DNA from 4 places in the Ruegeria sp. K5 genome. Region 1 is predicted to be linked to each of the others. Evidence: riboswitches for the same ligand, from Rfam matches in the RefSeq annotation. Region 1 holds a riboswitch; each other region holds the start of a gene.
The links. A riboswitch is a leader RNA that binds a small molecule or an ion and turns the genes downstream of it on or off. The one in region 1 is predicted to bind cobalamin.

Region 1 (5,779 bases):
GATGGCCTCGTCCAGAATGGCCTGGCTTTCCTTGTGCCCCAGCCCTTCGATGGCGAAGGCGTGGGATGCTATGAACAGGGCCTCTTCGCCCGTCACGGGGTTCGGCCAGATTGCCCGCCAGGGCCGATCGGGCCAGCGGGTCATCCGGGGCAGGGCTGCCAGATCGGCATCGATTTTCATGCGGGAATGCGACAGCCTGTGCCAGATGATGGCGTCTTGCAGCGGTTCTTTCAGGTGGCCGGGCATCTCGGCCCAGGCAGCGCGTGTCGAGGCAAGTTCCGTCTCGCCGCCGCTGGGTGGGACCACGAGGGCGGTCAGAATATTGATCAGTGCAGGGGTAGGCAGGAATGTGCTGTCTGTGTGCCACAGCATATTGGCCTGCAAATCCAGCAGGCGCAGATCGTCGCGGGCGCGCAAGCCGTCCTCTGTCTGATTGGACAGTTCAGACACCTGAAACTCCACATCGCGCCCCGCCGCCATCTGTTCCCGGTTTTCCAGCGGCCCAAACAGTTCGCCCAGACGCATGTGATCGTCATCCGAGATGCTCTGCCCCGAAAAAAGCAGGGCGGAATGCGTTTCGAAGGCGTGCCGGATCTGGGGGTAGAGGTTATCCTGCGTGACCTCGCGCAGGTCGACGTCATGAACAATCAGGCCGAATTTGGGGTGCAGCGGGGTTGTGCGCATCAGGCTCCTCGGTCATGGGGCGGGGGTCGACTTAATCCTCTTCGAACGGGTCCCATTCATCCTCGACCTCTGGCAGGGCTTCGGTTTCGACCTGTGCCGCGCGTTGTTCGGGGGTTTCTATTCTGGTGATCTTGGCCTTTGGGAAATGCGCCAGAACGGCTTGAACCAGCGGGTGCTCCGAGGCTTCTTCCTTCAGCGCCAGTTCCGCCCTGTCGCGAATTTCGGCAATCGTCGGCGCGTCGCCATCGGACACAATCGCCACGGCCCAGCGATTGCCTGTCCACCGCTGCAGAGCCGAACCCAGCCGTGGGGCCAGATCGTTCGGGGCCTGCAGCGCGGGCGTGAACTCGATCCGTCCCGGCTGATAGGAAACCAGCCGCACGCCGTTTTCGACCTCGACCAACAGTTTCACATCACGGTTGACGCGGATCAGCTCGACCACGTGATCGAAGCTGGGATAGCGCGCCAAAGCGGCCTGCGTGTCCTGGGCCAGCGCCGCGACCGGAGCACCCCCTGCCCCGCGAGGCGCAGGCGCATAGGCCGGTGCTGCGCGCGCTTCAACCGGTGCAGTGCCGTTACCGTGGGTCGGCATACCGCCGCCCGGTCCGCCATTTGGTGGCGCAGGTGTATCCTGCAGACGTTTGATCAGTTCTTCCGGACTGGGCAGATCGGCCACATGGGTCAGACGGATCACAGCCATCTCGGCGGCCATCATCGCGTTGGGGGCGGCCGAGACCTCCTCCAGCGCCTTCAACAGCATTTGCCACATGCGGGTCAGCACACGCATGGGCAGGGCGTCGGCCATCTGCTGGCCACGGGCGCGCTCGTCAGGGGATACTGTCGGATCCTCGGCTGCGTCCGGCGTGATTTTGACGACCGAGACCCAATGGGTGATCTCGGCCAGATCACGCAGCACCGCCAGCGGGTCGGCCCCTTCGGCATATTGCGCGCTAAGCTCGGTCAGGGCCCCGGCGGCATCGCCGCGCAGGATCATATCCATCAGGTCCAGCACCCGGCCACGGTCGGCCAGCCCCAACATGGCGCGCACCTGGTCAGCGGTGGTTTCGCCTGCGCCATGAGAAATCGCCTGATCCAGCAACGAGGTTGCGTCGCGGGCAGACCCCTCGGCCGCGCGGGTGATCAATGCCAGCGCGTCCTCGGCAATCTCGGCCCCTTCGGCGCTGGCGATCTTTTGCAGCAGACCGATCATATCTTCGGGCTCGATCCGGCGCAGGTCGAAGCGCTGGCAGCGGGACAGGACCGTGACCGGGACCTTGCGAATCTCGGTGGTGGCGAAGATGAACTTCACATGTTCGGGCGGCTCCTCCAGCGTCTTGAGCAGCGCGTTGAAGGCGCTGGTCGAGAGCATGTGAACCTCATCGATGATGTAAATCTTGTAGCGGGCCGAGGCGGCGCGGTAGCGGACGCTGTCGATGATTTCGCGAATATCATTGACGCCGGTACGGCTGGCGGCGTCCATCTCCATCACGTCGACATGGCGGCCTTCCATGATGGCCACGCAATGCTCGCACTGACCGCAGGGTTCGGTCGTGGGGCCACCAGCGCCGTCCGGCCCGATGCAGTTCATACCCTTGGCGATGATCCGCGCCGTGGTTGTCTTGCCGGTGCCGCGTATGCCGGTCATGACAAAGGCCTGGGCTATCCTGTCGGCTTCGAACGCATTTTTCAGCGTGCGCACCATCGCGTCCTGACCCACCAGATCAGCAAAGGTTTCCGGACGGTATTTGCGGGCGAGAACCTGATAGGCGGGGCTGTCTGTGTCGGTCATGTCTGCTCTGGCGGATTCGGGACGTCGTCGCAGCGTAGTGGTCGCTGCAGCCCGCGTCCACCGCGCGGTTGGCGAAATTTGGTTTGGAAAGACCCGAGATCGGCGTAAACTGGAATCTCAGTATTTTTGAAGCACATTTTAAAAGCAGGCTTGGGTTTGGGAGGAAATCTTTGATGTCGCAACTGGTCGTCTACGCGCTGCAAGTCGGAGGCGGAACACTTGCGCTGACCTCGATGCCGGGACGCGGCGGAGATTATGCGGGCGATCTGGATACAATCGCGGATTGGAAACCCGGTCTTGTGATCTCGATGACCACGGAAGTTGAGATGCTGCAGGACGGGGCCCGGACCTTTGGCAGTGACATTCAGGGCCGCGCCAGCCGATGGGTTCATTTGCCGGTCGAGGATTTTGGCGCCCCGCCGCGCGCCGTTCAGGATCGGTGGGGGTCGGTCAGCGCATCGGCGCGGCAGGCTTTGTCCGGCGGTGGCCGGGTGCTGGTGCATTGCCGGGGTGGGTGCGGGCGATCCGGTATGGTGGTCTTGCGCCTGATGCTGGAATGCGGGGAACCGGCAGACAAGGCGCTGGCCCGGTTGCGGGCCCTGCGCCCCTGCGCGGTGGAAACCGACGAGCAGATGGCATGGGCCACGAAAGCGACCCACGCACCTTTGGATGCGCGCTCAGGCTGATACCCGCGCCGGTTCCTGCACTGGTCTTGAAGGTCTCAGGGCCAAGACCTCAAGCATGGCGCAAGGCGTTCTTGGCAAGGCCCCGGACGGAAGGGCCGCGCATGTCTCGTTAAAAATCAGGTCGGCATAGGTATCCAGCGTTTGGATCGGCGTGTCCGCCTCGGTCCCGCAGAAGATGCGTATCTGTTCTGGTCCGGCGCGAAAGCGGGCCATGCACCCTTGCGCGCAATGCGTCAGGTCGCTGCTACCTTCGATTTCGAATCCTTCGCTGGTGACGTGGTCGGCCTTGTTCATTGCCTCGGCCAGCGCGCGTGCCATGCGCGCCATTGCGGGGCAGGGCCCGCCTGTGCGTTGGCAAATGGTCGCCACGTATTCGTGGGTTTTTGTCTTCCAGATCATCCTGCGCCCTCCGCGCGGCGGACGGGGGATGATACAGGTGAGACAGAAGAAACGCTGTCAGGACCTGCCCGGACACCCCGCCCGAGTTTCGGTTACGTTGATGATGGCAGGTCTCCTGACTTGCGGGTCGTTGCTTTGCCGACCTTCCCAGCCTTTCGGCCAGTGGCATTCCGGCATCGCTTACCGCTTACAGTTGCGGGGGCAGTCGCGGCCTTGGTTCCTTCCGGTTTGACCGGGCAGAACCGCACCGTGTTCCCTTTTCATCCCGACCTATTGTGTGGATCGGAAACCATCACACAACAGCTAGCGTCTGTTCGCGTTCTGAGTCAAGCGCGGTTTTGGGTGTCGCGTACACATGTCTTGTGCCGGGCGACGTGTGGTCAAGTGGCAGCGGGGTTGACTCGGCTGCGGGTTGTTGTGCCTCTTGGGCAGGTAAACCGATTGGTTCAGAAAGGCCCGCAGGTTCGATGTTGGACACGCAACAGCACGTGAAGATCGAGGATTTTCAGTTTCCCGCTGGCCCGGCGCACCTGTCGGCGCGGCTGTATCGGCCTTTTACTGATCCCGAAACGGTGGTGGTACTGAACGGGGCGACCGGTGTGCCGCGCGACTACTACCAGCACTTTGCCCGGTGGTTGGCTGCCGAGCGTGGCATGGCCTGCCTGACGTACGACTATCGCGATTTCGGTCACTCTGTTTCCGGCCCCATGCGCGACTCGCAGGTCACGATGTCGGACTGGGCCCTGATCGATATGCCCGCAGCACGGGCCGAGATGCGCCGAAGGTTTCCCGACGCCCGGCAGTGGAGCATTGGTCATTCCGTCGGCGGAATGCTGGGGCCGATTCAGCCGGATATCGACCAGATCGACCGGATGATCTGTGTTTGCTCGGGGTTGGTGACGCTGTCCGATCACCCATGGCCCTATCGGGGGTTGGCCTGGGCGTTCTGGCATGGGCATGTACCGCTGCTTGTGAAAGCCCTGGGGTATCTGCCCGGCAAAGCCATTGGGTTCGGTGCCGATCTGCCGGGCTCTGTCTATTGGCAATGGCGCAGGTGGTGCACCGCACCTTTGAATTATGTGCCTGAGATCGGGCAAAAACTGCCACTGGCGCGCTGGGCGGATCTGGGTGTTCCGGTAGATCTGTTCACCAGCGACGACGATCAGACCGTCCCGCCACAAGCCGTATGGCGTCTGGCGGATCTGTATGGGCCGGACGCGCGGCGGCACCTGTTGTCACCCAAGGAGTTCGGAGTGAAAGAGATCGGCCATATCGGCGCATTTGCCCGCCGGAATTCGGCAATCTGGCCCCGGTTGGTTGCCTGATTGTGCTGATGAGCGGATACGTGGGGGAAAGGTGAGAGGTTGGACATCGACCCAAGCGGGGCTCGTTGTGGCTGCTTCCTTCCGGACCTGACCAGGTTGGCGAGGCGCTCGCCCGCGCCAACCTCTCAGCGCTTGATATAGGGAAGCCTGGGGAAAATGACAACCCGTCAGAGTGTCAGCCGGATGCGTTCGAACCCCTGCGGGTCCGGGTCCAGAACGATAGGGTCGTAGTTCTGCAATTCGGGCAGGTACTTCAGCGCGCCGGGCCCCGTACTGAGGATTGCCTGAACCCCGGCCTGCGGCGTGAACGAAAACGGATGAACCGCCTGAGACAGCGGGTCGGCGGGCAGGTTCCCGGTCAGATAATCGCGGAGGATTCGCTTGATATCTATTGCGGGCAGGTTGATCGGCTCAGCCGTTTCCACAAACGGGAAATGCCCGCCACCATTGGCGCGGTAATTGTTGAGCGCGACCACAAAATCCTGATTGGGGTCAAGCGTAGACCCGTCAATTCTGGCCTGCCGGATACGGCGGTGAGAATTGTCGATCAACTGCCCCCGAGCGTCAAACCGGGCCGGGTAGGACAGGTCGATCTGGTAGGTCAGGCCAAATAGAAGGTCGAAATTGTACCCAACCCGACCGGGGTCGATCAGATCGGTCTCGGCGTCGCGACGCAGGGTGTTGAAAAGACCCGCCGACATCTCAAGCCAGTCCAGCACCTGAGCGCCGCTGACCTTCACCGCCCTCAGTTCGTTCGGAAAGACGTAAAGGTCCGCAATGTGGCGCAAACAAACCTCGCCCGCCGGGACATCGGTATAATAGCGCGGCCCGGACCGACCGCCGCATTTATAGGGCGAAACGGCGGACAACATGGGCAAATTGGCCAGTGCAGTGCC
Region 2 (5,779 bases), on a different contig from region 1:
TTTACGGTCTGCTGGCGCAGCGTGTGCAGGGCGGCCAGAGTTTCAGCGCGATCCGGGCCGGTATACAGCCGGATGTCATCGCCGACCGCGTTGGCAGGCCAGAATCCAACAACCCCTCGGGGTGTGAACCAGCGCTCTGCGATAATCTGTTCCAGCATTGCCTGCGCATCGGCAAAAAGCGCCCGCGCCGCCGCGCCCTGTTTTTCATCTTCAAGAATTCCGGGATAGACACCGCGCATTTCCCAGGTCTGGAAGAACGGCGTCCAGTCGATATAGCGCGCAATTTCGGCCAGATCCCAATCGGGCAGCACGCGCGCGCCGGTGAAGGACGGAGCAATGGGCTCGTAATCATCCCAATCCAGCTTCAGCGCATTCGCCCGCGCCTTGGCCAAAAGCAGGCGGTTCTTGGCGCGTTCGCCGCGCTCGTGCTTGTCGGCCACATCCGCATATTCGGCCTGAATCCCGGCGACATAATCGGGCTTCTGCGTCGGGCTCAGCAATGCGCCGACAACCCCGACAGCGCGGCTGGCATCGGTGACATAGACCGCCTGCCCATGCGTGTAACGCGGCGCGATCTTGACCGCTGTGTGCACCCGCGACGTGGTTGCGCCGCCGATCAGCAGCGGAATATCGAACGCTTCGCGCTCCATCTCCGAGGCCAGATGCACCATCTCGTCCAGCGACGGCGTGATCAGCCCGGACAGGCCGATAATGTCCACATTTTCCTCGCGCGCGACTTGCAGGATCTTCTGCGGCGGGACCATGACGCCCAGATCCACGATCTCATAATTGTTGCAGGCCAGAACCACGCCGACGATATTCTTGCCGATATCGTGCACGTCCCCCTTCACGGTCGCCATCAGCACCTTGCCCGCAGATTGCCGGCCCTCACCGCCATTCCGGCGCTTTTCTTCCTCCATGTAGGGCAACAAAACGGCCACGGCCTGTTTCATCACACGGGCCGATTTCACCACCTGCGGCAGGAACATCTTGCCTGCACCAAACAAATCCCCCACGACGTTCATCCCGGCCATCAAAGGGCCTTCGATAACGTGCAAGGGACGTTCGGCATTGACGCGCGCGGCCTCGGTGTCTTCTTCGATGAACTCGGTGATGCCGTTGACCAGCGCATGCTCCAGCCGTTTCTCGACCGGCCAGTCGCGCCAGGCAAGGTCCCGGACCTTCTCTTCGCGCTTGTCGCCACGGAAACGTTCGGCGATGTCCAGCAGGTTCTCGGTCGCGCTGCCGCCGGATTTCGGCTGGCGGTTCAGGACCACATCCTCGCATGCTTCGCGCAGGTCGGGATCGATCTGGTCATAGACCGCTAGTTGGCCCGCATTGACGATGCCCATATCCATCCCGGCCTGAATGGCATGGTACAGGAACACCGCATGCATCGCCTCGCGCACCGGTTCATTGCCACGAAAGCTGAAAGACAGGTTCGACACCCCGCCCGAGACATGTGCATGGGGCAGGTTCTGACTTATCCAGCGGGTCGCCTCGATGAAATCGACGCCGTAATTGTCGTGTTCCTCGATTCCCGTGGCGACGGCAAAGATGTTGGGGTCAAAGATGATGTCTTCGGGTGGGAACCCCATATCCTCGACCAGAATGCGATAAGCGCGGGCGCAAATCTCGGTCTTGCGCTCGAAGGTGTCGGCCTGACCGGCCTCGTCAAAGGCCATGACCACCACAGCAGCCCCATAGGCCAGACACAGACCCGCGTGATGGCGAAACGCCTCTTCGCCCTCTTTCAGGCTGATCGAGTTCACCACAGGCTTTCCCTGCACGCATTGCAGCCCGGCCTCGATCACCTCCCACTTCGAGCTGTCGATCATGATTGGCACGCGGGCGATATCGGGCTCGGACGCGACAAGGTTCAGGTATTCGACCATCGCCTGTTTGCTGTCGATCAGCCCTTCATCCATGTTGATGTCGATGATCTGAGCGCCGTTTTCCACCTGATCCCGCGCAACGTCCAGCGCGGCGGCATAGTCGCGGTTCACGATCAGCTTGCGAAACCGGGCCGAGCCGGTGACGTTGGTCCGCTCACCCACATTCACAAAGGGGATGTCTGGCGTCAGGACAAAAGGCTCCAGCCCCGAGAGGCGCAGATGACGGGTCATGCGGGTACCTTTCTGGGGGCAAAGGGCGCAACCGCTTCGGCGATCGCGCGGATATGGTCGGGCGTGGTGCCGCAGCAACCGCCGACCACGTTGACGATGCCATCGCGGGCAAACTCTTCGACCTGAGCGGCGGTCTGGTTCGGTGTTTCGTCATACTGGCCGAACTCATTCGGCAGGCCCGCGTTGGGGTAGGCGCAGGTCAGGGCGGTCGCCACGCCCGAAATCTCGGCCATATGCGGGCGCATGGATGCAGCGCCAAGGGCGCAGTTCAGCCCGACGGTGAAAGGGCGCGCATGGGCGACCGAGTGCCAGAAGGCGGTGGGTGTCTGGCCAGAAAGCGTCCGGCCCGAGGCATCGGTGATCGTGCCCGAGATCATCAGCGGCAGGCGACGTCCGGCCTTGGCGAAGCTCTCGAAAGCCGCAAAAATCGCCGCCTTGGCGTTCAGCGTGTCAAAGATCGTCTCGATCAGGATCAGGTCAGAGCCTCCTTCGATCAGCCCGTCGATCTGCTGGCCATAGGCTATGCGCAGATCATCAAAACTGACGGCGCGGTATCCGGGATCGTTCACATCCGGGCTGATCGAGGCCGTCCGGTTCGTCGGCCCCACAGCCCCGGCCACAAACCGGGGTTTGCCGTCCTCAGCCGTGGCCCGGTCCGCCGCGCGCCGCGCCACCTGCGCGCCTGCGACGTTCAGATCATGCACCGCAGCCTCCAGCCCGTAATCGGCCTGCGCGATGGTGGTTGAGGAAAAAGTGTTGGTTTCAAGGATGTCCGCCCCGGCCATTGCGAATTCATACTGTATATCCTCAACCGCCTGCGGCTGGGTCAGCACCAACAGGTCGTTGTTGCCCTGTTGCGGATGATCCGGGTGATAGTGATGCCGACAGCCGGGGCCATGGATGTGACCGTTGGCGGTAAAATCCTCTTCGGTCATGTTCAGCGTCTGGATCATTGTGCCCATGGCCCCGTCAAGGATCAGGATGCGCTGGGCAGCCAATGCGCGCAGCGTCGCGAGCGCGGGTGTGTCGGGCAAGGTAAAGTCAAGCATTCGCGGTATCCAATCGGCTGTGTGGGCCGAAGGTATAGCGCGTTGGCATTATGAGGTGAAATGATTGTTATTCGACTAAATTATGAGTTTGCGTCATAATGCACCTTGTTCGGCGTGCAAATCCAACGAAATCACTAATAAGCAGTCAAAGCTTTGCCTGGCCAAAATCGTCCAAAATGCGGGCGATGGCACAGGCTGAACTGCCCGCATGAGGTCATAAGGCGGCGCGGCGCGCGCGATGGCCCCCTCGGCGCTGTTTTGCGGGCAGGGCCAGGAACAATGGTTCCAGGGGCATCTGCATGGATCTGGCCAGCAGGTCGCAGAACACAGCGATGGCGGGTGAGGTCTCGGCAAACGGTTTGGCCTTGGCCAAAGCAATCCGCGCCTGCGCATGGTAGTTCGCGGAACCGGGCAGGCCGCCCAGCCATTGCATATAGCCCATCTGCCCCAGCTCTTGCGCGCGCTGCGGAGGCACGTGGCCGGTGTCCAGTTGGGAAATGGTCAGGTCAAGCATAACGACGCCCTCCGCGCTTTTGGGCGGCTTGTGTGGGGCATCAACAGTGATGTCTGGCCAGTGCGGTCCATCTCTTGTCGCTCCGTCCACGGGCACCCCGCCCGAGTTAAGGTGACTGCGGCACATATGCGCCGGAGATGGCAGGTCTCCTGACTTGCGGTTCATCGCTGTCCCCGTCCTTCCCGGACAACCCAAGCGGGGTCATCCAGTGGTCTGTCGGGGGTCGCTGGCCGCTTACAGTTGCGGGGGCAGTTGCGGCCTTGGGCGTTTGCCCGCACCGCATTCCCTTTTCAGCCGACTCAGAGCGTCGGACACCATCGGCTGCACAGTCTCATAAGGCCAAAGCCCTGTCTACTGGTGCCAGCAAAGCACGCAGCGTCGGATTGCAACCCGGAAGGAATTGAATCCAAATCAAACTGCGAAACCCCTCTAATCCCGAGAGCGGGACCAGCGCACCAGAAGACTGGCCGCGATGGGCGCGCCGATGATCACCAGAACGATCCGTGTCAGGTGGTGGGTAATGACAAACCCGAGATCCGCGCCCGAGACGATGGCCAAGACCGTCATTTCAGCCTGCCCGCCGGGGGCATAGGCTAGGAAGGCCTCAATCGGTTGCCCGAACCCCAACGTGGTCACAAGGGCCGTGAAGGCCGCCGCAAGTATGGCCAACACAACAACATAGGCGCAGCCCGCCGCCACAACTTTGCGCAGCTCGACCCATGTGACACCGATAAATTTTACGCCGATGGTGCAGCCGATAAAGAATTGCGCGACAAGGATCGCCTCGCGCGGTGGGCGGGTGTGGATGAAATCGCCCAGTGACAAGGCCGCAGTCAGGATCATCGGGCCCAGAATGGACGCTCCGAACAGGCCGATCCGCTCACCGCCTTTCCAGCCGACAATGGCGGCCACGACCATCAGCGCCAGTTCGTGCAAGGGCAGGTCGCGGGCGGGTTCGCCAATGGGGTTGGTCAGGTCAGCGTCGTAGAACAGGGTCAGGAACAACGGGGCGAGCGTCACGATGATCAGCACGCGCGTGCCATGGATCAGGGACAGGGCGCGCGGATTGGCACCGGCCTCGGTGCCGAAGATGATCATGTCCTGCAACCCGCCGGGCATCGCGGCGTAAAAGGCCGTTTTGTCGTCAAAGCCCCAGACCTTGCGAAAGAACGGCACCCCGACCAAAGCGATCAATAGGATGAAGGGCGGGATCAGAGCAATTGACGCTGCCATTTTCGGCAGTTGGCCAAACAGATCAGGCGTGATCGAAGCCCCCACCGCCACGCCCAGGATGGTACGCGCCGCGACCGAGATCTGCCCGAACCCTTCCATCGGCGCATGCGCCAGTGCCGCAATCAGGCAGGCGGTCATGGGGCCGAACAGAAAGGGTAGGGGCAGGCCCAGCATCCAGAATACGACCGTTCCCAGCACGGCAAGGCCGAAGGTGATGGCCCGCCTTACGGGGCGGCTTGGTGATGTGGCTTGGACGGACAATTTTCAGGCCCGATGTCATGGGATCAATTGTATCCAATGGTATACAAATGGGCGCGGTTTGCAAGACCACGCGCACCGACCATTCAGAATGCCCGAGTGAAGAACGGCCTGTGATGCAGCTTGGCGCTATCAGCGTGTGTTGGATGAGATCCAGGAACGAGGTCTCGAAATCAAGGCGAGTGCCACTGAATTCGTTTCAACCCCACCAATCCAACAGGGCTTATGTGGGTGCCGACCCGCCAAACGCCGCCTGATAAGCCTTGTTGCTTTTCGCCCAGTCGATCAGTTCCTCACCCGCTTCCAGCGCGGCCTTCTCGTTTGGCGCATTCGAAATCGCGTCGAGCCGTTTGTGAAGGTCGGAACTGGGGTCTGCCGTCATCGCCCCAACCTCCATCACAAGGCTGACATTCGGGGGCGGGGTGTAGACATAGCCGTTCTGCGATTGCGCCTCGATCCGTTTGAGCAGGGCGGGCACGATGGATGCGGTGTCATGCACATAGTCCCAATTGGTCGAAAGCCCCTGAATCATCGGGTTATCGACCCCACCAAACAGCGTCACCGGTGTCGTCTTGTAGATCACAAGGGGCATTCCAGCG
Region 3 (5,779 bases), on a different contig from region 1:
GGCCTCGCCGGGGTCGTTGACGATGAACGGGTAGATCACCGGCAGATCGCGGATCAGCGCCTCGGGCCAGCAGGCGGCGGACAGGGCGACCGATTTGCCGGGCAGCCATTCCAGCGTGCCATGCGCGCCGATATGGATCAGCGCATCCGCGCCCAGCCCTTGGCGCAGCCACAGGTAAAACGCAACATAGCCGTGGCGCGGGGTGCGCGAGAGGTCGTGGTAATCGTCATCGCGCAATTCGGGCGTGCCGCGTTCGGGTTGCAGTGCGATCAGGGCCTTGCCGCGTCGCAGGGCGGTGAAATGGAAGGCTCCATCGGCGCAGGCCGGGTCATCTTCGGGCTTGCCCCAGACGGATTGCAGATCACTGCGCAGGGTTTCGGGCAATTCGGCCAATGCGGTCAGGTAGTCCTGCAGCGGCCATGAAATCCGGGCATCCGGCAGCGCATCGGCAATCGGCTCGGCAGGGGTGGTGTCATAGCCTGCGCCTTGCAGATCGGACAGCATCGCCTCGGCCGAGGTCAGCGCGTCGAGGCCTACCGCATGGGCCATCTGCCAGTCCTTGCCGGGATAGGTGGACAGCACCAGCGCAGGCGTCTGATCGGCTTTGGGTTTGTCGTGCAGGTTAAGCCAGCCTGACACGCGGTCGATGATCGCTTCGATCCGCTCGGGCTCGGCCCGGTGGGCGAAACGGGAATATTCCAGATGCGGGTCGCGCTTGCCCGGTTCCTTGAACGAGGCGATGCCCGCTGAAATCCGCCCGTCCACTTCGGGCAGTACCACATGCATGGCGAGGTCGGCGGGGGATAGCCCGCGTTCCGCCTCGGCCCATGCCTTGCGGCGCGAGGTGGCCAGCGCGACCTGAAATACCGGCACGTTGGCGGCGTCCAGAGGCGAGGTGCCCGACGCGCCTTTGCCCGAGAATGAGGTGGCGTTGATGATGGCCGACGGGGCCAGCGCCACGACCTGCTCACGCAGCCAATCGGCTGCTGCGGGCGCTTTCAGAGACGGAGCGAACAGGCCCACCGCCTCAAAACCCCGCGCGCGGAGGCTGCGGATCAGAGCCGCGACAGGAGCGGTGTCGGCTGAGGTCAGATAGGCCCGGTAGAAGGTCACAAGGATGCGTTTTGCATCGCCCGTGAAGGCGGCATCCACCGGGATCACGCCGCGATCCGGGCACCACGCGCCGCATTCGGGCAACGTCTTGGCCCCCATCACCGGCCCGGCATAAAGCCCCGCCGCCAGCGCCATTTGCGCCAGGGCGGCCTGCGCCGCGACCTCTCCGCCGGTGTCGCACAGATGCGCCAATCGCCGCAGGGTCGAGATGGGCAGGGTGGAATAGTCATCCAGCCGCGTATCCTCGCGCCCGTCCGCAGGCAGGACCGCCAGCGCGATGCCCTTGGCCTGCGCCAGTGCCAGAACCTGTTGCAACCCGTAGGACCAGTAGGGCACACCGCCGATCAGGCGGATCAGTATACCCTTTGCGCCCTCCAGCGTCTGTTCCACATAGGTATCGACCGACAGAGGGTGCTTGAGCGCCGTTAGGTTCGCCAGCCGCATCGTCGGCATCCGCCCCTCGGGGCCCCCACCGCGATGCCAGCCCGCCGCAAAAGCGCCAAGGTCACTGTCCGAGAACGACAGCACCACCAGATCCGCCGGGCTCTGGCCCAGATCGGTCGGGGTCTCGGTTTCCTCTAACCCGTGGCTTTCGCGGAAGACGACGTGCATGGCTTACTCGGCAGCCTCGGTCACACCTACGAGGATATTGCGGATCGCGGCTTCTTTGATGTCGTCATGCTCGGCAATGACCACAAGGCGCGAGCGGCGCTCCTCACCGGGCTCCCAGGGGCGGTCATATTGGTGCCGGACGCGGGCACCGACGGCCTGCACCAGCAGACGCATGGGTTTGCCCTGAACGGCGGCATAGCCCTTGACGCGCAGGATGTTCAGCTCATTCGCCAGACGTTCGATCTTGGCGACCAGATCGGCGGGTTCGGTCTGTTCCGGCAGTTCGACGATGATGCTTTCGAAATCGTCATGCTCGTGGTCGTGGTGGCCGTCGTGATGCGACGGTCGAGCGTCCATGTCATCCTCGGCGGCGGCCTCAAGGCCCAGCACGACGCGCACGTCCACGGCACCTTCGGCCACTTCAACCACGGGCAGAGGGCGCGGGGCTTCGGCCGCGATGATTTCTTTGGCTTTCGCCACACCTTCGGGACCGGCCAGATCGGGTTTGGTCAGCAGGATGATGTCGGCGCAGGAGATCTGGTCCTCGAACACCTCCGACAAAGGTGTTTCGTGGTCGATCGAGTCATCGGCCAAGCGCTGGGCATCCACCGCCTCGACATTCGGGGCGAAGCGACCGGCGGCGACAGCCTCGGCATCTGCCAAGGCGATCACGCCGTCCACGGTGATCTTCGACCGGATATCGGGCCAGTCGAACGCCTTCAGCAGCGGTTTCGGCAGGGCGAGGCCTGAAGTTTCGATCAGGATATGATCCGGGCGCGGCTCCAGCGCCATCAGCGCCTCGATGGTGGGGATGAAGTCATCGGCCACGGTGCAGCAGATGCAGCCATTGGCCAGTTCCATGATGTTTTCCGCCGGGCAATCCGGGATCGCGCAGGATTTCAGGATGTCGCCATCAACGCCCACATCGCCGAACTCGTTGACCACCACGGCCAGACGTTTGCCTTGCGGGTTCTGCATCAGATGCTTGACCAGCGTCGTTTTGCCCGAGCCCAGAAAGCCGGTGATGACGGTGACGGGGAGTTTTTCGAGGTTGCTCATTTCAGGGCTCCAATCGGGGGAATGCGCGAGGCGCAGTTTTTGCGAAAATGTTCGGGGCGCTCGCGCCATTTGACCAAGCCGTCCTCGGTGGCCAGATACTTAGTCGCACCGTCGACGATGACGTCAACGTGATCGGTTTCGTTGAGGTTCTCATAGACAAAAGTCCAGCGATCCGGCCCGCCGCGCAGCACGATGGAGCAGCCCTGATCGCAGTTCGACAGGCATTCGACGGCTTTCAGCGTGACGCCCTCGGGCAGATCCGCCTGTTCCAGCGCTTTGTGCAGCAATGTGCCGGGGCGCTGGTCATCATCCTCGATGGGCAGACCACGGCGGCACGTGGTGCAGACCAGCAGCTCGACCGGCGCAGTCTCGGTCATGTCTCTCATCCCCCCAAATCCTCTTCGCGGGGGACGGGGTTTCATGCGGGCCACGCGATGCACATGGACCCGACACCGGAACACCCCGCCCGGTTTCAACTTCGGGTGCTGGCAGGTCTCCCGGCTTGCGGATGTCAGAGGCCCGGTTCGTCTGGCTCCTCTGTCGGATGTCCCGCCTTCCCGGCTTTGCAGCCAGTGGCATTGGGCACCCTCTCCGGTCACGGTCGCGGGGGCGGCTGCGTTTGGCGGATAATCCGTTGACGCATTCCCTTTTCATCGGCTGTCGCCGACACCAACGACAGGGACATGCGGTACGTGCGGGCAGGTTGTCAAGCGCGATGCGACCACCATCGCGTGGCTAGGATGAAAAGCGACCTGCCAGCGTCGCTGGGCGGCATGACGCGGTGCACGCGACATGGTCGCATACCGGAAAACACGCAGGGAGACGCGAATAATGAAAGTTGGGTTCATCGGACTTGGAAATGTGGGCGGAAAACTCTCGGGCTCGTTGCTGCGCAACGGGATCGACCTGACGGTCCATGACCTGAATGCAGACCTGGTGGCAGAGTTCGTCGAAAAAGGCGCAAAGGCCGCCGAAAGCCCGGCCCAGCTGATGCGCGATTGCGACGCGGTGATCACCTGCCTGCCATCGCCTGCCGCCTCGGACGCGGTGATGCAAGAGATGTTGCCCGAGGTCGGCCCCGGCAAAATCTGGATGGAGATGTCCACCACCGACGAGGCCGAGGCCAAGCGGCTGGGTGCCATGGTCATCGAGCGGGGCGGGGCGGCAGTTGATTGCCCGGTTTCCGGCGGATGCCACCGGGCGGCAACCGGTAATATCTCGATCTTCGCGGGCTGTGACCGCGATACCTTTGAGCGAATCCTGCCTTTCCTGACAACGATGGGCCGTCGGGTGCTGCATACGGGCGATCTGGGCTCGGCCTCGGTTCTGAAAGTTCTAACCAACTATCTGGCAACCGCCAACCTGATCACCTGCGCCGAAGCGCTGGTGACCGCCAAAGCCGCCGGGATGGACCTGAACACGACCTATGAGGCGATCAAGATCTCGTCCGGTACGTCGTTTGTGCATGAGACCGAAAGCCAGGTCATCCTGAACGGCTCGCGCGATATTTCCTTCACAATGGACCTTGTCAAAAAGGATATCGGCCTGTTTCAGGACGTCGCCGACCGCGCGGGTGTCCCGCTTGAGATCAACCCGATCATGATCAAGATCTTCGAGGACGGCATCGCACGCTACGGCGAACGCGAACTGTCGCCCAACATCATCAAACGCCTGGAAGACGCCACCGGCCTCGACATCCGCGCGCCCGGCTTTCCACCTGAAATGCAGGACGATGAACCTGAAGAACCGGGTTATGAGGTTATCCCGGCGGGGCGCGATTCCTAAGAGGGGCGCGCTTTCGTCTTTGCGTCGCGAGGTGAAGGTATTGAAGGAAGTGGAGGCGAGTACCGGAATCGAACCGGTGTACACGGATTTGCAATCCAGAAAGAGATAAAGCAAAAACAACGACTTAGGGGTGCAAAATGCCCCCTGACAAAAAGTGAACAAAAAGCGAAAGTTTCAAAGCCAAGTTCGCCGGTTCAAAACGAAAAAGGCCCCGTCACAGCGGCAACTGTGAACCGGGGCCAAATAGAAAAAGCCTGTCAGCTTTCGAAAGACATTAGCACGGGCCACTACCGCTCCGCAAACGCTCAGTCGGCTTTTTCCTGGCCTCTGACCGGTGAGGTGATCCAATGAGCTGGCGCATAGCGAATGAATGCGCCGAGCGCCGCTTTGGCAGCGCCGCCCGCAAGCAGATTATCATGTTCCTGGCCGACAAAGCGAGCGATGACGGCTCCGGCATCTGGTGTTCCAAGGGGACGATCCAGCGCCACACAGAGCTTAGCGAGAGCACGGTCAAGCGCACCATTATCGATTTCCTGCGAGAAGGCATTCTGATTGAGACGGGGCGGCGGCACTGCAAGAATGGCTACACCGTCATTTACCGCATCGTTCTGGAGCGCGTGGCCGCGCTCGAACCCACGGCTGAACCCGATATTGAGACGGGGGTCACTGTGAACCCCGTCCAGCCTGAACCCGGTACGGGGTCCACCGTGAACGGGGTACGGGGTTCACGGTGGACCCCAAACCATCCTAAAACCATCCATAAACCACCTACGCGCAGGCGCGAGGCGGCGGAGGAGGTTGAAGATCTTGAAGCTGAGAAGATCTTGGCGGCCTATCCCGAAGACAGGATCCGAGACCGGCGAACCAGTCTGCGCCTGATCGCAGCGGCTGTGAAAGCCGGGGTAGAGCCCGATGATCTGAAGCAAGCGATCAAAGCCTATGCCAAGGAAAGCGAGGGATACACGCGCAGCAAGGTCTGTTTTTCGGACAATTGGTTCAAGATGCGCCGATGGGAGAAGGGGCTTGCCCAGTTGCAAGCCGACCGCGAGAAGGCGCGAGAGGCCGAAGCCAAAGGTCGCGCCAGCCTCGCCGAGTGGATCCACGAGCGCCATCCCCTGTGCCGCCACATCACAAACCGGCAGATCGAGGATTTGGTTGCAACGAAGCTGGTGACGCCTGAGCAGGTTCGAGCTGCGGGGCTGCAGGCATG
Region 4 (5,779 bases), on a different contig from region 1:
CGCCGGTCTGAAGGACGGACGCTCGCACCTTGTGGCGGTGTTTGTCGGCAATATGCGCAGCGATTTTGATTCCGAATTTGTGCGTGCTTTGGTCGGTAAACTGAACGCTTTGAACAAATGGCCGATTCTCATCGACGGTGGGGATCAGCGTGCAGAAGACGCGATCGAGCAGGTTTTGCGCTATCCGCTGGATGCTTTGATCCTTCGCGGGGGCAGTATGCCTCAGGCGCTGGTCAAACGATGCAGCAAGCTGGGCGTGCCGATGATTTCTGCCGGGCGCATTGTGCAGGCGCCAGGGGTCGACAACGTGTGCTGCCGCAATGCCCAAGGCACGCGACTTGCGACTGAGGCGTTGATCCGGAAAGGTCGGACACGGTTTGGATTTCTGGGTGGCGCGCCCAGTTTCTCATCCTCGGCCGAGCGCAGGGCGGGTGTGATCGAGGTGCTGGAACGCGCGGGCCTTGGACTGGTGGCGGAAGAGACCGGAGATTTCACGGTCGAGACCGGGCGGGACATCGCGCTGACCTTGCTGGGACAGCACAGGCTGGACGCGCTGATCTGCGCCAATGATGCCAGCGCAATCGGGGCGCTGACAGCGGCGCGCGAGATGGGTCTGGACGTTCCAAACGCGCTGTCGCTGGTCGGGTTCGACGACATCGAAATGGCCAGATGGCCGATCTTCAACCTGAGCACGGTCAACAACCCGATTGCTGAGGCTGTCGATCAGGTCATTGCGCTGCTGGAACGCAGGCTGGCCGATCCCGCCAAAACCAGCGAGACGATCATGGTCGATCCCTATTTCGTGCCACGCGGCACGCACTAGGCTTAGTCGTTGCGGGCGGATTTGAACAGGTACAGGAAGACGAACAGTGATCCGATGGATGTGGTGACGATGCCGACGGGAAGTTCCTGCGGGGCCAGCAGCAAGCGCGACAGGATGTCGGAGAGCGTCAGCAGGATCGCACCCACGATGGCCGAGGTTACCAACAGATTGCGGTGCAGTGTTCCGGCAATGCCTCGGGCGATGTGAGGGACCATCAGGCCGACAAAGCCAATGACGCCCGCGACCGAGACAAAGCTTGCCGTGGCCAGAGCCGCAACAAAGAACATCCGAAACCTCAGGCCCTGAACCGGGATACCCAGCGTAGCAGCAGTGAAATCCCCGGTCAGCAGCGCGTCCAGCCAGCGGCTGCGGTAGAGTGAATAGCCCAGGATCATCGCAAGCCCGATCAGGACAAGGGGAAAGGTCTCCCACCGCGCGAGGCCAAGACCGCCCAGCATCCAGAAGATCACCGAATGCGCGGCACGACTGTCGCCGGAAAAAATCAGATAGTTGGTGATGGCAGAAAACAGGAACGAGACCGCAAGCCCTGCAAGGATCAGCTTTTCCGGCGCGCTTGTGCGCAAGCCCTGAACCAGCGCGAGAACGATGCCTGACGCGATCAAGCCGCCACAGAAGGCAGCAAGCGGCAGGGTCCAGATGCCAAGCACGTCCCCGGTTACCGTGATGACCAGAACCGCCCCGGCGGCTGCGCCCGAAGACAGGCCAAACAGAAACGGGTCGGCCAGATCGTTGCGCGTGGTGGTTTGCAGCACCACGCCGACCACACCCAGACCAGCGCCAATGACCGCCGCGAATAGGGCGCGGGGCAGGCGCAGGTCGAACACGATCCGATGCAGGGGGGACATCTCGCCTTCGGTCAATCCGGTGCCCAGCATGATCGCTGTGCCTACGTCTGCGACAGGAATGGATGTCGTGCCATAGACAACGGACAGCAGCAAAAGGGCGGTCAGAATGACCGCCCCCAGCAGGACCGCACGCCCCGTTTGAGCCATTTTAGTTGAGCTCCGGGTGCATGGCCGAAACCATCTTTTCGATGGCGTCGATATTTGCCGGTCCCGGTGTCAGCTCTTCATAGCGCAGACCGATCCAGCGTTCGTTCTTGACGGCATCGGTCAGGGACATGGCCGGATGCTCCTGCAGAAACTTGAACGTGTCCTCGGCACCGTTCCCGGTCTGATAGTCCAGTAGGACCAGAAATTCGGGGTTTGCGGCGGCCACTGCTTCCCATGAGGTGCGACCCCAGCTGGTGTCCATGTCATGGGTGACGCTGACACCGCCCGCAGCCTCGATCATGGCGTCTGGAATGGCGAATTTACCGGCGGTAAAGGGCGCATCGGCGGGACCGTCCAGCAGGAAGACGCGGGGTTTCGGCAGGTCTGCGGTTTTGGATTCGATGGCCGCCAGCTGGTCTTTCCAGCCCGAAACCAACGCTTCGGCCTTGTCTTCCACATGCATCACCTTGCCCAGACGCAGCACGTCATCGAACAGAAGGTCCATGCTGGCTTCGGGGCGGTCCTTGTTCAGGTGAACGCAGCTTTCGGTCAGGACCATGGTTTTGATGCCAAAGGGTTCCAGCGTGTCGGGGGTGACTTCGCCACCCGGCTGCATGCCGTAATACCAACCGGCAAAGAACATATCCGGCTCGACCGCGACCAGATTTTCGACGGTGGGGTATTTGGGCGCCAGTTCCGGGATGTCACCGCGTTTTGCATCGAAATCCGGGCTGGTCTTGTACCAGCCGGTAATGCCGGTCAGGCCGACAATCTTGTCCTGCAAACCCAGCGCAAAGGCCATGTCGGTCATGTTCATGTCGTGCACGACAATCCGCTCGGGCGTGCCGTCGAACACCAGTGGTTCTCCGCAATTGTCGACGGTCACTTCATGTGCCGCCGCACCACTCGCGAGGCCCGAAACAAGGACTACGGACCAGAATTTCTGCATCATCAAATTCTCCTGTTAAGATGACAGCTTTCGTTTTCGGATATCCAGCGCCGGGATCACGCGCCCTTCGTGCTGGAAACACAGGTAGTCAACGCCAAACGTATCGCGCACACGCTCGGGTGTTAGAACTTCGGGAACCGGGCCGAAGCCGGTCATGCGGGTTGCCTTCATCAAAGCGACATGGGTGGCGAATTCGGGGATCATGACCAGATCGTGCACGATCATCACAACCGTCACGCCTAGTTCGGCCACCAGCGACAGCATGTGGCCCTTGGCGTCGGGGTCGAGGTGGTTTGTCGGCTCGTCCAGAAACAGCAGCGATGGCCTTTGCGCCAGGGCCCGTGCGATATGCGCCCGCTGACGTTCGCCGCCGGACAGACGTTGCATCGGTTTATCGGCCAGCGGGACCAGTTCGGTGATCTCAAGCACCCGCTCAAGATCGGCCTTATGATCCTCGGCTGACCGGTCGGCCTGAATCGGGATTTGCCCAAGGGCCACATAGTCGCGCAGTTTCAGCCTGCCGTCAGGCAGTTCCTGCTGCCCGACCACAGCGATGGTGCGTGCCCGTTCAGGGGCAGATAATTGACGCAGGCTTTGCCCCTTGATCGTCACATCGCCCAAGGCCAGACGTTCGAGGCCACAAAGCAGGTTCAACAGCGTGGTTTTCCCGGCCCCGTTTGGCCCGGCAATGGCCAGGATCGACCCCTCATCCAATGAGAAGGAGACATCCTGTAGCAACACATCCCCATTCAGGGCGTAGTATTCGAGCCCCTTGGCAACCAGAAAACTCATTTCTCGCCCTCTGTCGAAAGGCGCGGCAGACGGGCCAGAGTTTTGAAAAGCAGGGCAGGGGGCCGATCGGTTGCACTGGTCCAGCCGTCGTCACTGTCGCGGAATTGGCGGGCGAAGGCGGCAATCGCGTCCAGATCGGCGGGGCTTTGGATATCGCCGAACAGATACTGCGCCTTGCCTTCGGCTTGCAGCCCAACGGTCATGGGGCGTTCGCACCCTGCCATGCAGGCAATCATTCGGGTCGCAAACCCCGGTGGTAGGGTTGCGTCCAAACTGGCCTTGGCTGCCTTGGCTTCGATTTCACCCTGACAGGTCGAACAGATCAGGACGAAGTGGTCAGCTTGGGATGACATGGCTGTTCCCGCTGCGGAAACCGCGCGAAAAGAAAAAGCCACGCCCGCAGGCGAAAAATTGAGCCATCAAATCCTCCTTCCAGGACACCCCGCCCCGGGTTGGTTGCACAGGTGATGGCAGGTCTCCTGACTTGCGGGTCGTGGCTTGGCCAACCTTCCCGACCTGTTCAAGCCAGTGGTGATTTGGCGTCGCTCTGCGCTTACAGTTGCGGGGGCAGTCACGGATTTGGCCGCAGGGCCGCACCGTATTCCCATTTTCATCCCGCAGGCATCGCTACGGGAACCATCGCTGGTCAGCTAGTCTGTCGCGGATTTAATTGTCAAGCGCTCTGGTCGAGATTTTGGCGGCGCGGACTGAGTGTTTAGTAATCCGCAACCAGCAAAAATTCCGGCGCTGCGTCCTCTTCAATGGTCGCGAACCGGGGGATCGGTTGCTCGAACACATTGTCGGTGCGGTCGTCATTGACGGTTGAGACTTCACCGATCAGACAATCCCCACGCTCGGCCCAGAAGGCATGCCAGATACCGGGCATCAGGGTCACGCTTTCGCCGGGTTTCAGGCGCAGCAATTCGCCGGGCGTGATCGTCACGTCGCAGCCATCGCTGGGCACAACCACCGGATTGTCGCGATCAATGCCGCCTTCGGGGTCCGAGGCGTAGATCTCCATCACCAGATCACCGCCGCCCCGGTTGATAATGTCCTCGGCCTTGATGATATGGCGGTGCATCGGAGATAATTGTTTGTCTCGCGAAATCAGCAGTTTCTCGGCATAGAGCATACCGCGACCCTGGTTCAGATCATTCACGTCGCCATTGCGCAGGGTGAACAGGAACAGGCCCAGCTCATCAAACTTGCCCTGACCGTAATCGGTAATGTCCCAGCCCAACCCTCGGGCGCGGATCGTGTCGGCCTTTGCGCTGCGCATCTGATCAGGGGACCAGTCGGCGAAGGGCGGCAGGACCGCGCCGAAGGATTTGATGAAGGCCTGCGCCTCGGTCTTGATGTCGTTGATGTCGGATCGTTTCATGTCGGTTCCCTCGGGGGATCAAAGCTCATGCGCCCTGGGCGGGTTTGCCCCGGCGCGGGATACGGTGACGGCGGCGACTTCTGCGCCCAGGGACAAAGCCGCGCGCAGGCTATCAGGTGTCAAGGCGCGCAGGCCCTCTTTGCTCAGGTGCCCGGCGCGGTGGAGTTCGGCCAAAACGCCCGCGTTGAACGTATCGCCAGCCCCGACCGTATCGACAACCTGCACCGGTTTGACCGCCACCGAGGTCTCGGACCCGTCCGCCAGATAGCCCGAGGCCCCCTGACTGCCCCGCGTCACAATCACCACCGACGGCCCGGCCTTCAGCAACAAGGGCACCTTCTCGGCATGGGTTTCCGGCCCGGGAATGATCCAATCCAGATCCTCGTCCGAAACCTTGACGATATCGGCCTGCGCGATCATGCGGTTCAGGCGGGTGCGATAGCGGGTCTGATCTTTGATAAAACCCGGCCGGATATTTGGGTCCAGCATCACCGCGCGGTCGCCGCCATGACGGTCGAGCAGCGCGGCATAGGCATCGGCACAGGGTTCACAGGCCAGGCTGATCCCCCCCAGATACAGGGTCGAGGTCGCCAGCAATTGCTGTGGCATATCCTCGGGCTGCAACATTCGCCCCGCCGTGTTTTCATCAACAAAATTGTACGAAGCATGCCCATCCACCAGCTTCACAAAAGCCAAAGTGGTCGGGCGGTCGCTGACAATCACATGCGAGGTGTCCACATGGCTTGCCTTCAGCGTGTCCGCCAATTGCGCGCCAAACATATCCGAGGACAAGCCCGTCAGCATCCCCACCGGCGCGCCCA

Region 2: it holds a riboswitch for cobalamin, as region 1 does, so the genes downstream of both, ACR0MO_RS14690 (hypothetical protein) here and ACR0MO_RS20265 (hypothetical protein) in region 1, are expected to answer to the same signal.
Region 3: it holds a riboswitch for cobalamin, as region 1 does, so the genes downstream of both, ACR0MO_RS00325 (DUF1636 domain-containing protein) here and ACR0MO_RS20265 (hypothetical protein) in region 1, are expected to answer to the same signal.
Region 4: it holds a riboswitch for cobalamin, as region 1 does, so the genes downstream of both, ACR0MO_RS11900 (DUF1636 family protein) here and ACR0MO_RS20265 (hypothetical protein) in region 1, are expected to answer to the same signal.

What each region holds. Positions count from the first base shown of each region.
Region 1 is NZ_JBQFML010000014.1:263-6,041, forward strand. Features, by position in the region: gene ACR0MO_RS20250 (TauD/TfdA family dioxygenase) at 1-684, opposite strand, end outside; gene ACR0MO_RS20255 (DNA polymerase III subunit gamma/tau) at 716-2,473, opposite strand; gene ACR0MO_RS20260 (phosphatase domain-containing protein) at 2,647-3,159, shown strand; gene ACR0MO_RS20265 (hypothetical protein) at 3,151-3,558, opposite strand; cobalamin riboswitch at 3,647-3,867, opposite strand; gene ACR0MO_RS20270 (alpha/beta hydrolase family protein) at 4,026-4,883, shown strand; RNA gene ffs (signal recognition particle sRNA small type) at 4,913-5,011, opposite strand; gene ACR0MO_RS20280 (bifunctional 2',3'-cyclic-nucleotide 2'-phosphodiesterase/3'-nucleotidase) at 5,051-5,779, opposite strand, start outside.
Region 2 is NZ_JBQFML010000005.1:125,983-131,761, forward strand. Features, by position in the region: gene metH (methionine synthase) at 1-2,126, opposite strand, end outside; gene ACR0MO_RS14685 (homocysteine S-methyltransferase family protein) at 2,123-3,175, opposite strand; gene ACR0MO_RS14690 (hypothetical protein) at 3,390-3,689, opposite strand; cobalamin riboswitch at 3,812-4,023, opposite strand; gene ACR0MO_RS14695 (AbrB family transcriptional regulator) at 4,119-5,183, opposite strand; gene ACR0MO_RS14700 (nucleoside 2-deoxyribosyltransferase) at 5,404-5,779, opposite strand, start outside.
Region 3 is NZ_JBQFML010000001.1:66,020-71,798, forward strand. Features, by position in the region: gene cobN (cobaltochelatase subunit CobN) at 1-1,725, opposite strand, end outside; gene cobW (cobalamin biosynthesis protein CobW) at 1,729-2,784, opposite strand; gene ACR0MO_RS00325 (DUF1636 domain-containing protein) at 2,781-3,161, opposite strand; cobalamin riboswitch at 3,255-3,473, opposite strand; gene ACR0MO_RS00330 (NAD(P)-dependent oxidoreductase) at 3,577-4,569, shown strand; gene ACR0MO_RS00335 (hypothetical protein) at 4,917-5,779, shown strand, end outside.
Region 4 is NZ_JBQFML010000003.1:146,681-152,459, reverse strand. Features, by position in the region: gene ACR0MO_RS11920 (LacI family DNA-binding transcriptional regulator) at 1-823, shown strand, start outside; gene ACR0MO_RS11915 (iron ABC transporter permease) at 826-1,836, opposite strand; gene ACR0MO_RS11910 (ABC transporter substrate-binding protein) at 1,838-2,788, opposite strand; gene ACR0MO_RS11905 (ABC transporter ATP-binding protein) at 2,801-3,577, opposite strand; gene ACR0MO_RS11900 (DUF1636 family protein) at 3,574-3,930, opposite strand; cobalamin riboswitch at 4,030-4,233, opposite strand; gene ACR0MO_RS11895 (D-lyxose/D-mannose family sugar isomerase) at 4,293-4,958, opposite strand; gene ACR0MO_RS11890 (carbohydrate kinase family protein) at 4,977-5,779, opposite strand, start outside.